DNA from 3 places in the Amycolatopsis sp. cmx-11-32 genome. Region 2 is predicted to be linked to each of the others. Evidence: riboswitches for the same ligand, from Rfam matches in the RefSeq annotation. Region 2 holds a riboswitch; each other region holds the start of a gene.
The links. A riboswitch is a leader RNA that binds a small molecule or an ion and turns the genes downstream of it on or off. The one in region 2 is predicted to bind S-adenosylmethionine.
Positions count from the first base shown of each region.

Region 1: another riboswitch for S-adenosylmethionine. It lies ahead of ACM6LR_RS16860 (aminotransferase class V-fold PLP-dependent enzyme); the one in region 2 lies ahead of thrC (threonine synthase).
Region 3: another riboswitch for S-adenosylmethionine. It lies ahead of ACM6LR_RS13245 (methionine ABC transporter ATP-binding protein); the one in region 2 lies ahead of thrC (threonine synthase).

Region 1 covers NZ_JADNQN010000005.1:153,788-158,554, reverse strand. The annotation lists gene lspA (signal peptidase II) at 1-456, opposite strand, end outside; gene ACM6LR_RS16865 (hypothetical protein) at 481-1,077, opposite strand; gene ACM6LR_RS16860 (aminotransferase class V-fold PLP-dependent enzyme) at 1,097-2,461, opposite strand; SAM riboswitch class IV at 2,495-2,609, opposite strand; gene ACM6LR_RS16855 (M23 family metallopeptidase) at 2,773-3,456, opposite strand; gene ACM6LR_RS16850 (potassium/proton antiporter) at 3,588-4,767, opposite strand, start outside.
Region 2 covers NZ_JADNQN010000011.1:88,641-93,407, forward strand. The annotation lists gene rpsT (30S ribosomal protein S20) at 174-434, shown strand; gene holA (DNA polymerase III subunit delta) at 487-1,470, opposite strand; SAM riboswitch class I at 1,606-1,738, shown strand; gene thrC (threonine synthase) at 1,750-3,015, shown strand; gene ACM6LR_RS28755 (ComEC/Rec2 family competence protein) at 3,033-4,767, opposite strand, start outside.
Region 3 covers NZ_JADNQN010000004.1:164,960-169,726, reverse strand. The annotation lists gene ACM6LR_RS13250 (4-(cytidine 5'-diphospho)-2-C-methyl-D-erythritol kinase) at 1-720, opposite strand, end outside; gene ACM6LR_RS13245 (methionine ABC transporter ATP-binding protein) at 842-1,852, opposite strand; SAM riboswitch class I at 2,063-2,153, opposite strand; gene rsmA (16S rRNA (adenine(1518)-N(6)/adenine(1519)-N(6))-dimethyltransferase RsmA) at 2,398-3,234, opposite strand; gene ACM6LR_RS13235 (DUF222 domain-containing protein) at 3,483-4,496, shown strand; gene ACM6LR_RS13230 (transglycosylase family protein) at 4,566-4,767, opposite strand, start outside.

The DNA of each region.
Region 1 (4,767 bases), on a different contig from region 2:
GGCGACGTTGAAGATCGCCCAGCCCTGCCCGTTCGGCGCGAACGCGGAGATCATGTCGACCACGTGGCCCTGCAGCGGGCCCGGCGCGCGGAAGATCCGGTCGGTCAGGTTGCCGAGCGCGCCCGCCAGCACGAGGCCGAGGCCGATCGCCCAGCCGACCGAGCGCAGCCGCCGCGCCAGCCAGCTGATGGCGACCACGACCGCGGCCGCGACCAGCGCGAGCACCCAGGTCAGCCCGGTCGCCATCGAGAAGGCGGCGCCGGGGTTGCGCACGAGCTGGAAGTACACCAGCCCGTCGAGGAACTCGACCGGCTGCTTGCCCTCCAGCGTGGACACGGCGATCTGCTTGGCGAGGAGGTCGATCCCCCACAGCACCGCGGCGACGACGAACACCACGGCGACGCGCTTCTTGGGCAGCGGCGGCGACGGTGGCGCGGTTTCGGGCTCAGTACTCACTCACCCATTGTCCACTGAGCGTGCTCAGGTCTCCTCGGCGGCCGTCTTCGGCCTGCTCAGCAGCGCCGTGAACGCCCCGGCCAGCGCGACCAGCGACGACAGCACTAACGCGAGCTGTCCTTGGGCGAGCACCACCGCGCAGAGCACGAACGCCGCGGCCACGACCAGTACCAGCACGCTGCGGTCCAGCCAGGCGAGCAGGATCAGCCCCAGTGTCAGCAGGACCGCGCTCCGCGCGTCGCCGTCCATGTCGAGTTCCCAGTAGCCGACCAGATCCGCCAGCACGATGGCGACCAGGCCGCCGAGGGCGATCGCGAGGATCCTCCACCACCGCACGGGCTTCGTCCGCCAGGCATAGAACAGCACCGTGCCGAGGTAGACCGCGAGCACGGCGAACAGCCAGTTGTCCAGCCGGCTCATGCCGACGACCGAGACGGCGGACGCGGCCTCCCGGCTCATCTCCACGCCGTACAGGTTCTGGTAGTAACCCTGTTCGCCGCGGGGCGGGTAGCCCATCCAGCCCCCGGAGCGGCGCGGATCCCCGGCCAGCGCCACCACGATCAGCTGTGCGAATCCCAGCAACGCCAGCGGAAACCAGTAACGCGGTCGCTCGTTCCCCATGCGGGGTGAGGGTAGTGGGTCAGGCGCAGAACGGGGGCAGCTCCCGCGGATCGTTCTCCGGCACCCAGCGGCCCTCCGGCTTCTCGTACTGCCAGCGGGCGCCGCGGGCGACGATCTGACGCAGCGCCAGGACGACCCGGTCCACATGTTCGGTGGTGCTGCCGAGGCCAAGGCTGACCCGGACGGCCTGCTGGCCGGTCGAACCGGCGGCGGAGATCAGCCGCTTGGTGGCGATGTGCGCGCAGAACGCGCCGTCCCGCACGCCGATGCCGTACTCCGCGGACAGGACCGCGGCGAGCCAGCCCGGTTCGAAGCCGTCGACGACGAAGCTGAGCGTGCCGACCCGGTCGACCGGCGCGTCGAACAGCCGCAGTTCGGCGAAACCGGGGATGGCGGCGAGCCCACGCCGCAGCCGCGTCAGCAGTTCGTCTTCGTGGGCGACGATCGCGTCCCAGTTCCCGGAAAGCGTCTCGCAGGCGACACCGAGCGCGTAGACGCCGACGGTGTTGGGGGAACCGGCTTCGTGCCGCTCGGCGCCGGCGTTCCAGACCACGCCGAAGTCTTCGGAGTCGCGGGTGACGAGCTTCGTCGCGCCGCCACCGGCGAGGTACGGCTGGGCGGCACGCAGCCAGTCGGCGCGGCCGATCAGCGCACCGGCACCGAAAGGCGCGTACAGCTTGTGGCCAGACAGCGCGATGTAGTCGACGTCCAGTTTGCGCACGGAGATCTTGCGGTGCGGCGCGAGCTGCGCGGCGTCGAGCGCGATCCGGGCGCCATGTCGTCGCGCGACGGCGGCGATCTCCTTGACCGGCAACAGTTCCCCGGTCACGTTGGACGCGCCGGTGATGACGACCAGCCGCGAGCCCTGCGGGCAGTCGGCGAGCGCTTCGTCCACCGCGGACACCGCGGCGAGGCGGGTGCGGGGCGTCTCGATCCGGCGGACGTTCGGACCCTTCCACGGCAGCAGCGCGGCGTGGTGGTCGGTGTCGAACACGACGACCGACGTGTGCTTCGGCAGGCTGCGCGCGAGAAGGTTGAAGGAATCGGTGGTGTTGCGGGTGAACACGACGGTGTCGGTCGACCGCGCGTCGACGAAGTTCCGCAGGCTTCCCCGCGTGCGCTCGTAAAGCTTGGTGGAGACCTGCGACGCGAATCCGGCGCCGCGGTGGACGCTGGCGTACCAGGGCAAGAATTCGTCGACCGCGTCACGCACCTTGTCCAGACAGGGAGCGCTCGCCGCGTGATCGAGGTTGGCGTACCCGATGTCGCCCCCGGTGACCAGCGGGACCCGCAGATCGGCGCACGCGACCGTCGGGATTTCGTGTGTGACAACGGTTTCCGCGATAGTGGCGGGGGTGCTGGTGCGTTCGAGAGCGAGTGTCATCGTCATCCTCCGGGCCAGGGGACCCCGACGAGGATCCCGCGCTTGCCCGTCGCACCACGCGACGAGCCAGGTCCTCACCCGGGGCACCCCACCGCGGAAGGAGGGTTGCCGGTCAGCTAGCCGGGGCTTGACGCTGACACTCGTGACCTACGAACGAAGTTAGCCGATGCACCGGCGATCAAGCCACCCCTTGCCCGCATGGTGAGACGCCGGTCACGCATTCCGCAACCGAGGAGAACCCCCGCAATTAGTCCTCTAGTTGCGATAGATGCATGTGCAAGTACCGCAACTAGAGGACGAAACGCGGGAGGTCAGACGCGGAATCGGCCGGGCAGGGGAATGGTCGAACGGGACGAGACCTCGGTCGCCGTACCCGAGTACTGATCGGTGCCCGCGGTGAACTGCCAGCCGCCGAAGATCTTGCGGTCGACGGCCTCGCCGTGGGCGTCGGCGACCTTGGTCGAGAGCTCGTCGTAGGACACGCCGTTCCAGTTGCCAGCGCCGACACCGAAGTCGCGCGAGTCGCCACCCTTGACGGTGGCTGTGGGCAGGGTCCACAGGGTGAAGTGCACGTGGGCGCCGGTACTGCGGCCACCACAGGGCAGCGCGTTTCCGGTCAGGCCGAGGGCGTCGCCCGGGACGACCCGCTGGCCGTCGGTGACCGAAATGTCCTCCATGTGGTAGTACCCGGTCCGCCAGCCACTCGCGTGGTCGATGGTCACCCAGTCGCCCCCGTCGCAGTGCTGAACTCGGACGGTGCCCGCCAGCGGCGCACGCACGGTCTTGTTCCCAGGACTGAAGTCGATGGCGTTTTTCACGCCGGAGGTGCCGTTGTCCGAGTGAATTCCCGCCGAGTAGACCGACTGACCCGTGTCGAACGGCAATCCGAACGCGGGAAACGCGCCGGCCGCGGAGGCTACCGGAGCGGAGAGAACCACCCCGACGAGTGCAGCCGCAGCCCCCAGAACGGCGAACCGTGCAGGAAGTTTCGTCACCTTGCGTACTCCTTAACCCGTGACACTCACCCATTCGATGGAGTCAATTGCGGGAAAGGTAGTCCAAAAGGGGGACGAAGAGGAAGAAGTTTCTGAGATCAACCGACGAACAGCTGGTGCCGGTTCGTGACCTATTGGCCGGATTCGCCCTTCCACCTGGCGAGGCGACCGGCCCGGTCGACGGCACGGAGCCGTCGTTCGGCCGCGTCACGCGCGTCGGAGGTGGTCACGACGAGTAACTGATCGCGTTCCTGGAGCCGGGTGTTCTTGTTCGGCGTGAAGCCGGTGCCGTCCCGGACGAGCAGGCTGATCGTCGCCCCGACCGGAAGCCGCAGTTCGGCCAGGTAGACGCCGTGCATCTTCGACCCGGAGTTGATCCGGACCTGCAGGAGTTCGGCACCCATCTCATCGAGTGGCGCGGAGTCGACGTCGATTTCGTGCGCTTCGGTGTGCTGAGCCAGCCCGAGCACTCTCGCGAGCGGGGTCAGCGTCGCCCCCTGAAGCAGGGTCAGCACGATGACCAGCACGAACACCGCGTCGACCAGCTCCTGCGCGCCGGGCACGCCGGACGACAGCGGGATCAGTGCGAGCACGATCGGGACCGCCCCGCGTAACCCCGCCCAGGACAGGAACACCTGTTCTCGCCACGGGATCTTGAACGGCAGTGCCGACAGCACCACTGACAGCGGCCGGGCGAGCAACAGCACGACCGCGCCCGCGACCAGGCCCTGGACCAGGCTCTCGAAGATCCTGCTCGGCGATGCGAACAGGCCGAGCAGCACGAACAGCCCGATCTGCGCGAGCCAGCCGAGCCCTTCGGCGAAGGACAGTGTGTCCGACCGGTGCGGCAGCTTCGAATTCCCCAGCACCAGGGCGGCGACGTAGGTGGCGAGCAGGCCCGACGCGTGAGCCAGCTGCCCACTCGAGTACGCCACGACGCAGACCGCGACCGTGGCCAGCGGATACAGACCGGTGGCGGGAAGCGCCGCCCGGCGCAGCGCGAACGCCCCGCCCCAGCCGAAGGCCAAGCCGATCACCAGCCCGGCGCCGAGTTCGTAGACGACCAGCAGCGGCAGCGACCAGTCAACGGTCGTGCCCTCGGCGAGGACGACGACGGCGATGTAGGCCGGGGCGTCGTTGATCCCCGACTCGATCTCCAGCGCACCGACGAGCCGCTTCCCGATCCCCGCCGATCTCAGCACCGAGAAGACCGCGGCGGCGTCGGTCGACGCGAGCACCGCGCCCCACAGCAACGCCATCCGCCAATCCAGGCCCAGCAACCAATGCAGGGCCGCGCCGGTGACCGCGATA
Region 2 (4,767 bases):
CCGAACACTCGTCCGGAGGCGGCCGCGATCCACCCTCGGACGACTGTTAAGCTTGCCCCTTCATCGCTGTGTGGCATTCCGTCATGGAGGAAACCCGCGCCGCTTTCACGAGCGCGCAGGGCCGGTCACAGCGCGGCGGTGAAACCACCGAGAGATTCAAGAGGAGCGCCCCCGTGGCCAACATCAAGTCGCAGATCAAGCGCATCACCACCAACGAGAAGGCGCGTCAGCGCAACCAGGCGATCCGGTCCTCGGTGAAGACCGCGATCCGCAAGTTCCGCGAGGCCGCCGACTCCGGCGACAAGGCCAAGGCGCTGGAACTGCAGAAAGACGCGGCCAAGAAGCTGGACAAGGCCGTGACCAAGGGCGTTCTCCACGCCAACCAGGCCGCCAACAAGAAGTCCTCGCTCGCGAAGCGCGCGAACTCTCTCTGATCGGCTTTCGAAGGGCCCCGGCGACGCGAGTCGCCGGGGCCCTTCGCCATGTTCAGCGGCTTGTGCCGTGGGCGGCGACGACTTCCAGGATGGCGCGTTCCAGTGCGTACTCCGGGTCTGCCGCGACACCCTTGACTTCGGCATTGAGCCGGGCGACGACCCGCATCGCGGTGGCGAGACCGTCCTGCCCCCAGCCGCGGGCCTGCCCCTGCGCCTTGCGCACCTTCCACGGCGGCATCCCCAGCTCACCCGCCATCTGGTTCGGGTTCCCGCGACCGGCGCCGGACACCCGCGCGATCGTCCGGACGGCGTCGGCGAGAGCGTCCGCGACCAGCACGTACGGAACACCCAGCTGCATCGCCCAGCGCAGCGACTCCAAAGCCGCCGCCATGTCCCCGGCGACGGCCTTCTCGGCGACAGCGAACCCGTTCACGTCCGCGCGGCCCCGGTGGTAGCGGCGGACCGCCTGCTCGTCGACCGTTCCCCCGGCGTCCGCGACGAGCTGTGTCGCGGCCGACGACAATTCGCGCAGATCCGAGCCGACGGCGTCGATCAACGCGAGCACGGCGGCACCGTCGATCTTCCCGCCGACCCGGCGGACCTCGTTACGGACAAAGGATTCCCGCTCGGCGGGCTTGGTCAGTTTCGGGCACTCGACGACCTCCGCCCCGGCCTTCTTCAAGGCCGCGGGAAGCGCCTTCGCAGCCTTGCTCCGACCGCCTCCGCTGTGCACGACGACGAGCACGATGCCGTCGGCGGGCGCCTTGACGTAAGCCATCACCCCGTCGGCGAGCTCCTGCGAGATGTCATGCGCGGATTCGAGGACGATCACCCTGCCCTCGGCGAACAGTGAGGGGCTGACCATCTCCGCGAGCGCGGGGACTGTGAGGTCCGACACCCTGATCCGGGTGAGGTCCGCCGTCGGATCGGCCGCTTTGGCCGCGTCCGAAGCGCCGCGGACGGCGCGTTCGATCAGCAGCTCTTCCTCACCGAGAACCAGGACCAGCGGCGATGGGGCGGAAGCTTGCGTCGTCACGGTGACGATCCTGCCACTCCTCCTCTCGTGTGCTTTGTCCGGTGATGTGTTCCGGGCACGGTGGCCCCACGCGAGGCCCATGTCGTACGGTGTTGGCGAGGCGACGCGATGACACGCGTGCCGACAATCGAATACCGCTCATCCAGAGGGGCAGAGGGAACGGCCCGATGAAGCCCCGGCAACCGGCGTCAGCCTGTCATCCCGCGATCGCGGGATAGCTGACGAACACGGTGCCAATTCCGGCCCGCCACGGCGGGGCAGATGAGGAAGGACCTCGCGATGACCGCAACCCTCGGCACGACCTCCACCACCAAGACCCCGGATCTCGGACCCGCCGTCGAACTGGTGTCGAAGGAAGAGGGACACCGGCAGCCGCTCGCCCCCGAGTTCGTTTCCGCGGAGGACTTCTCGCCGCTCGAGGTCGCCTACGACTTCGGCCGCGTGCGCCGCGAGGACATCGAAGCCGGGCCGAAAAACATCTGGCGCTACAAGAAGCTCCTTCCCGTTCCCTCGAACGTCGAAGAAATCCCCAACACCGAACCCGGCGCCACCCGGCTCATCCAGGCCGACAGGCTCGCGAAGGCGTTGGGCGTCAAGAAGGTCTGGGTCAAGGACGACACCGGCAACCCGACCCACTCGTTCAAGGACCGCGTGGTCGCCGTCGCGCTGGCCGCCGCACGCGAGTTCGGGTTCGACGTGCTCGCCTGTCCGTCGACCGGTAACCTGGCCAACGCGGTCGCCGCCGCGGCCGCCCGCGCCGGCTGGCGGTCGGTCGTGCTGATCCCGAAGACCCTCGAGCGCGCCAAGATCCTCACCACCGCCGTGTACGACGGTGACCTGATCGCGGTCGACGGCAACTACGACGATGTGAACCGGCTCGCCACCCAGCTCGCCGCCGAGCAGGAAAGCTGGGCGTTCGTCAACGTGAACGTCCGGCCCTACTACTCGGAAGGCTCCAAGACACTGGCCTTCGAGGTCGCCGAGCAGCTCGGCTGGCGGCTTCCCTCTCAGATCGTGGTGCCGATCGCCTCCGGTTCCCAGCTCACCAAGGTGGACAAGGGTTTCCGCGAGTTCGGACAGCTCGGCCTCGTCGACGAAACGCCGTACAAGGTGTTCGGCGCGCAGGCCACCGGCTGCTCCCCCGTCTCGGCGGCGTTCCGCGCGGGCCGCGACGTCGTCCAGCCGGTCAAGCCGGACACGATCGCCCGGTCGCTGGCGATCGGCAACCCGGCCGACGGCCCGTATGTCCTCGACGTGGTCAAGCGCACCGGTGGCTCGATCGAAGACGTCAGCGACGAAGAGGTCGTCGAAGGTATCCGGCTGCTCGCCCGCACCGAAGGCGTCTTCACCGAGACCGCCGGTGGGGTCACCGTGGCGACGGCCAAGAAGCTCATCGAGACCGGCAAACTCAACCCGGACGAGGAGATCGTCCTGCTGATCACCGGTGACGGCCTCAAGACGCTCGACGCCGTCGAGGACAAAATCGGCCCGAAAGCGACCGTCAGCGCGTCGGCCGACGCGGTCCGCGAGGCACTCGGCATCTGAGTTCCCGCCGGCCCGCCTCAAGAACGAGGCGGGCCGCGGGGCTCACCCCTGCGCACCAAGGCGAGGCCTCGCGCGTCGGCGACGACCGCGGTGTCGCCGTCCGTGTCCGTTCTGGCGATCGAGGCACCGACAGCCGCCAGGTTGTCCAAAGTGGACTTGTTCGGGTGACCATAGGTGTTTCCGGCACCGACACTCACCAACGCGGCCCGTGGCGCGACGGCGTTGAGGAAATCCGGTGCCGTGTAACGGCTTCCGTGGTGCGGAACCTTCAGGATCTCGGCACACAGATCGGTTCCCTCGGCCATCAGGTCCGCCTGCGCGGCGAGTTCGACGTCGCCGGTCAACAGTAACCGGCCCGCCGGCGTCCCGGCCCGCAGGACGACGGAGCCGTTGTTGATCACCGTGCCGTCTTGTTCGAGGACCGATCGTCGAGTGACATACCGCGGCCCCAGTACCTCCAGCGACAGCCCCGGCCAGTCCAGCCGTTGCCCGATCCCCAGTTCCAGCAAGGGAATTCCACGACGCGCGGTCTCGTCGGCGACCTTCCGCCACGCCCAGGCGGGAGCCCGGCCCGGGCCGACGGCGACCGCACCGACCGACCTGCCCTCGAAAACGGATTCGAGACCGCCGATGTGGTCGGCGTGCAGATGGCTCAGCACGATCAACGGCACACGGTCCACCCCGAGCCTGCTCAGGCATTCGTCGACCGGTCCCGGTTCCGGCCCGGTGTCGACCAGGACCGCCCTCCCCGGCTCGGCCGTGGCGAGGACGACGGCGTCACCCTGTCCGACATCGCAGGTGACAGCGCTCCACGAAGCCGGTGGCCACGCCGGGGCCAGCACCCGCACCGGCACGAAGACGAGGAGTCCGCCCGCCAAGGCGACCGCCAGCAGGATCCTGGTGTGACGCAGCCGGACGGTGACGAGCAAGACGACGAGCAGACCGGCTGCCAAAAGCCCGCCCCACCAGCCATCCGGCCAGTCCACGACCGCTCCCGGCGCGCGAGCGCCGTGGCGGGCAACGGTGATGAGCCAACTCGCCTCGGGTTCGGTCAGCCGGACCAACAGCCTGCCCGCCGACGGCCACCACGGTCCGACGACGGTGGCGAGCACGCCGAACACGGTGGCCGGGGCGACCACCGGGGCGGCGAGCACATTGGTCACCACCGAGACGAGACTGACCGCTCCCGCCATACCCGCGATGACCGGTGCCGTCATTACGAACGCGGCCAGCGGGACGGCCAGTCCCTCGGCGTAGCCGGACGGCACACCGCGGGCGACCAGCCACTCGGCCCACCGCGGGGCCAACAGGACCAGCCCCGCCGTGGCCAGCACCGAAAGGGCGAATCCAAAGTCGGCGGCCATCGCGGGATCGGCCACGACGAGCCCCGCCACCGCGAAGGCCATCGCGGGCAGCGCCGACCCCTTGCGCCCCAGGGCGAGCGCCAGCAACCCGACCGCCCCCATCACCCCGGCGCGGAGCACGCTGGGCGCGGGCCCGGCGAGGACCACGAAACCGGCGAGCCCCGCGGCGGCCGCGGCGGCGGACGTCCGCGGCCCGACCCGGAGCGCCCTTAGCAGAAGAAGGATCGAGCCGCAGACGATCGCCACATTCCCACCGCTCACGGCCATCAGATGGGACATGCCGGAGTCCGTGAACTCACGTTCGACCCTCGGGGACAACGTGCTCGTGTCCCCCACGACCAGTCCGGGCACGAGACCGGCCTGTTCCTCCGGGAGGACGGCGCACAGG
Region 3 (4,767 bases), on a different contig from region 2:
ACGCAACGAGACGGCGGCCGCCTGCAGGTCATTGCCGAGAAGCAGTGCCAGCTGCCGCGGGTCACCGGACGCCAGCGCCTCGACCACCGGAGTATGCGAACCGATCCGAGGCGGACTGCCCTCTTCACGCAACCTGTCCAGTTCTCCGAACACCCGAGGGGTCGAAAGACCACGCTGATCGAACGCCAGAACCCAATGGAACGTGTGCCTCGACAACACCGGCACAAGTTGCTCGCCTCGGCCGGTACCCAACGCTGTCCCACCGTAAAGGGCGAAAGGAACATCGCTCCCGAGCTTGGCGGCGATACCCGCCAGTTCGTCTCGGGAGATGTCGAGCTTCCAAAGTGACGCGAGCCCCACCAGGGTCGCGGCCGCGTCAGCGCTGCCCCCGGCCATCCCGCCGGCTACGGGGATGCCTTTGCGAAGCACCACTCGGACCTTGGACTCGCCGTCGGCCTTGCCGACGTGGGCCGCCAGCGCCTGCGCCGCCTTCCACGCGAGGTTGTTGGCCCCGGTCGGTACGGAACCTTCTCCTTCGCCATAGACCTCGACGCCCGGGTCCTCGGTGACCGCCACGGTCACCTCGTCAGTGAGCGAAAGCGCCTGGAACACGGTCACCAGCTCGTGGTAGCCGTCCGGGCGTACGTCACCGACCGACAAGTGCAGGTTGACCTTGGCGGGAACCCTGACGGTTACTGGGGGCGGTACGACGGCGAGCACGAGTCAAGCCTACGTGGCCGCTCCACTTGTGCTGCCACCAGGAGAAAGAGAACAGGACGAGTCAGACACGAAAGGGCCGCCCTGGACGGATTTCGTCCTGAGCGGCCCGGTCGTGGAGGAGTCAGGCAGCGACGCCCTGCGGCCCGCGGACCGGGTGGGTCACGTGGCCACCGCGTTCGGCGATCCAGGCGAGCGCGGCATCCGCGCGCTCACCGCGCACACCGAGACGGAACCTGCCGACCGGCGTGTCGCCGATCCGGGTCAGGCCGCCCCCGATGGTGGCGAGTTCGACGTCGAAGCGACCGGCGGCCTCAGGCAGCAGCGCACCGACCGATGCGAAACCGACAAGCACGACGTCCACCGCGCGGTCGTACTTCGACGTCTGCGCCCGTCCGGTCTCGATCGAGGGCAGCAGCGCCTGCGCGGTCCGGCTGGTCGGGTCGGAGACCAGGTCGAGCACGGTTCCACGTTCGATGATCGCCCCAGCCTCAAGAACCGCGACGTCGTCGCAGACACGGCGGACCACACCGGCATCAGGAGTGGTGAGCAGCACGGTGACTCCGAGCTCGGCGCGCGCGCGGTCGAGCACGGTCAGGACCGCGCCGGACTCTTCGGGCTGCACACCGGCGGTCGGGTCGTCAGCCAAGAGCACGGACGGCCCGGCTGCCAGAGCCTTGGCGATGGCCACTCGGCGCAGCTGCCCCTCGGTCAGATCACCCGGCCGCTGCCCCGCTCGCGGGGTGAGTCCGACCAGATCGAGCAGGTTGCCGACCCGGTTACGGCGCTGCGGCCCGTCGAGGCCGAGCTGTTCGAGCGGCGACGCGATGTTGCCGGCGATGGTGCGCTCGGCGAGCAACTCCGGCTTGGTGCTCACGACACCGACCTGCCGACGGATCTCCCGCAGGCGGCGGCCGTCAAGGGTCCCGGTGTTCAGGCCGTCGAGGCGGACCACGCCCCGGTCCGGGCGCTCCTGAAGTCCGATGCAACGAGCGAGGGTCGACTTGCCGGAGCCGGCCGGACCGACGACTCCGAACAACGAGCCTGCTTGGATGTCCACGCTGACATCGCGCAGGGCGACGACGGGATTTCCGTTGAGGGGAAAGGACTTGGACAGGTTTTCGACAGTGATCACGAAGGGCTCCATGCAAAGGGGGCGCTGCTTCTTTCGAGCGCGCCAACCGTCACCGAGTGACCGTCCAGAACGGACGGGCTTCAGAGGTAAGGGAAAGACTCAGGCAGTAACGGTGGAGCGTCGACACGCACTTACCGTGCGGCGACCTTCATCGACGACGCGTCGCCTGGTCAGCAGGAGCGGGTGGGTGACCCTGTTCATTAGGCACAGCCTCCATCGGTCCTGGCGGTAGCACCTGCCCTGTTGAGGGTGGTTGCTGCGACTTCGGCGAGCCAGGTCTCTCAGTCGCTCGGGATGGCTCACTGAGTAAAACCGATCCCACTAGATGAAAGCAAGCGCGTAGGCGCAGATCACACGTCTGGTCGTGTCCATAATACAGGATTTGCTGTCCGCATCCTGAGACCACGGCTGAGGTCTCAGGATCGCGTCAGGCCGCTGCCTGCTAAGACAGGTTGGACCAGACGGATCGAGAAGAGGATTTACGCTGTCGTGCTGACCTCAGCCGAGACTCGCCCGCGCGGCGCCGGTCACACCTGCGACGGCGATCAGTCAGTCGCTGCCGCGATACGGGCGAACTGGTGAACATCCAACTGTTCACCGCGGGTCTTGGGGTCGATACCCGCCTTTTCGAGCAACTCCCCCGCACGTTCGGCGGAACCGGCCCATGACGCCAAAGCCGCCCGCAGCGTTTTTCGCCGCTGCGAGAAAGCGGCATCGACCACGGCGAACAGCCGCTTCCTCTCCACGGACGACACCACTTCGCCTCGCTCGAAAGCGACGAGGGCTGAATCCACGTTCGGAACAGGCCAGAACACCGAGCGAGGTACCGCGGCGACCTTACGTGTCTTCCCGTACCACGCGAGCTTGACGCTGGGCACTCCGTAAGTCCGACTGCCAGGGCCGGCCGCCATCCGGTCGGCGACTTCGGTCTGGACCATTACGAGACCACTGGTCAACGAGGGCAGCTCGGCGAGCAGATGCAGCACAACAGGAACGGCGACGTTGTACGGCAGATTCGCGACGAGCGCCGTCGGCCGTTGAGGCAGGTCGTCCACCGTGATCCGTAGAGCGTCCGCTCCGACAACCGTCAGCCTTTCGGCCCCACCGCGTTCGGCCACGGTGTTCGGGAGCCGCCCGGCCAGTACGGGGTCTATTTCGACCGCGACGACCTCGGCACCGGTCGCGAGCAGCCCGAGTGTCAGCGAGCCAAGCCCCGGCCCGACTTCCAGCACGACGTCACCTTCGCCGACTGCCGAAATGTCGACGATCCGGCGCACCGTGTTGGGATCGTGCACGAAATTCTGGCCGAGCTTCTTGGTCGGCCGTACGTCCAGCTCGGCCGCCAGCGCCCTGATCTCCGCAGGCCCGAGCAATTCAGTCACTCGACGATCGTAGCCAGCCTTCGTAAGCCGCGATTGGCCGGTGGACGACCACCCCAGCCCCAGTCGGCCCCGAGGACAGCGCCAGCCTCCGCTTGGCCGCAACTCGCTCGCGCCATCCTCACGGATTCTCCCAGCTGACCCGTGTCATACGCCAGGGTGATCGGTGCAGGTTCACATCGCCGGAGCGTGATCAACGTGCACCCGATCGATACCGTGCATTCGTTCGACTCAACCTCGACAATCGAGGGATGACCAGCACAAACATTCCCAAGGCCTTCCCGCTGAATCTGCCGGAAGGTGACGCCGATCTGCTTCTCGACGAGTTGCAGACACGGCTACGCGAAGGGCGACGCCTGGTCGCCGAAGTCGGCCAGATCCTGGCCGAGATCGAGTCACGCGGTGTCCGAGACCTCTTCGGATACAACTCGATCGCCGTCTTCTACGAGCACGTGGCCCGGGTTCCCCGAGCCGAAGCGAAGAAGGTGACGGCTCGAGCACTCGCACTCAACTCGAGACGCGCGCGCGACGGGACCTCGACTCCACCCGTCGCGCCTTTGACCGGAGCCGCGGCCGTCACAGGCGCATTGGCCGAGGGCAGCATCGACCGAATCGTCACGGTTCTGCGGAGACTCCCAGAGCACATCGCCGCGAACGTCCGACTCGACGCCGAGAGGGACCTGGTCGATCTCGCCAGCGTCGCGAGACCGCGCGACGTGACGATGGCTGGAACCGACGTGCTCGCACGTCTCAACCCAGATGGGAACGACACCGAGGACCCCAACCCGAAGACCCGGCGAAGCGAGTTCTGGTTGCGTCAGAAACGCACTGGCCGTTGGGACATGCGCGGCGACCTCGATCCCGAGACAGGCGCCCGCCTGAACGCGCTTCTAGTCCCACTCGCGCATCCGGTCCCGAACGGAGAAGCCGACACCCGCACTCCGGCGGAGAGACGCGGCGACGCTTTCACAGAAATCGTCGGCGTTGCGGAAGCCGGCCCGGATATCCCTTTGCCTCGGCAGAGGCAGGAGCCGGTCGCTGAGCGGCCGCAGCCCGCGAAGCCCACCGAGAAGCCGACGGACCAACCCACGACCGGCCAAACACGGAATGAGAGCCAGCAAAGCCAGCACCGCGACGACAGCAGCGTGCGAGCAGAGACCGCCGCTGAACGATCTAGGGCCGCGACCCACCTAAGGTCTCCGCGCTGGTGGTCACGGCGGCCGAGATTCGGCGCTACACAGCCTCAGCTGCCCAAGACGGCCTGAAGGCCACCTTGTGGGCAGTTAGAAAACCCACACGATGACCTTCAGGGGGGAGGGAGAACGATCTGGCGGTCAGGCCTTCTTGCCACAGTGCGGCCAGGCGCCGTAGCCACCGCGGCTGTCGCGGAGCTTCTCAGCGACAGCGATCTGCTGGGCCTTGCTGGCCTGGTGCGGGTAAGCGGCGTACTGCGAGCCACCGTAGGCATCCCAGGTGCTCTTGTTGAACTGCAGGCCACCGTAGTAGCCGTTGCCGGTGTTGGCGGCCCAGTTACCG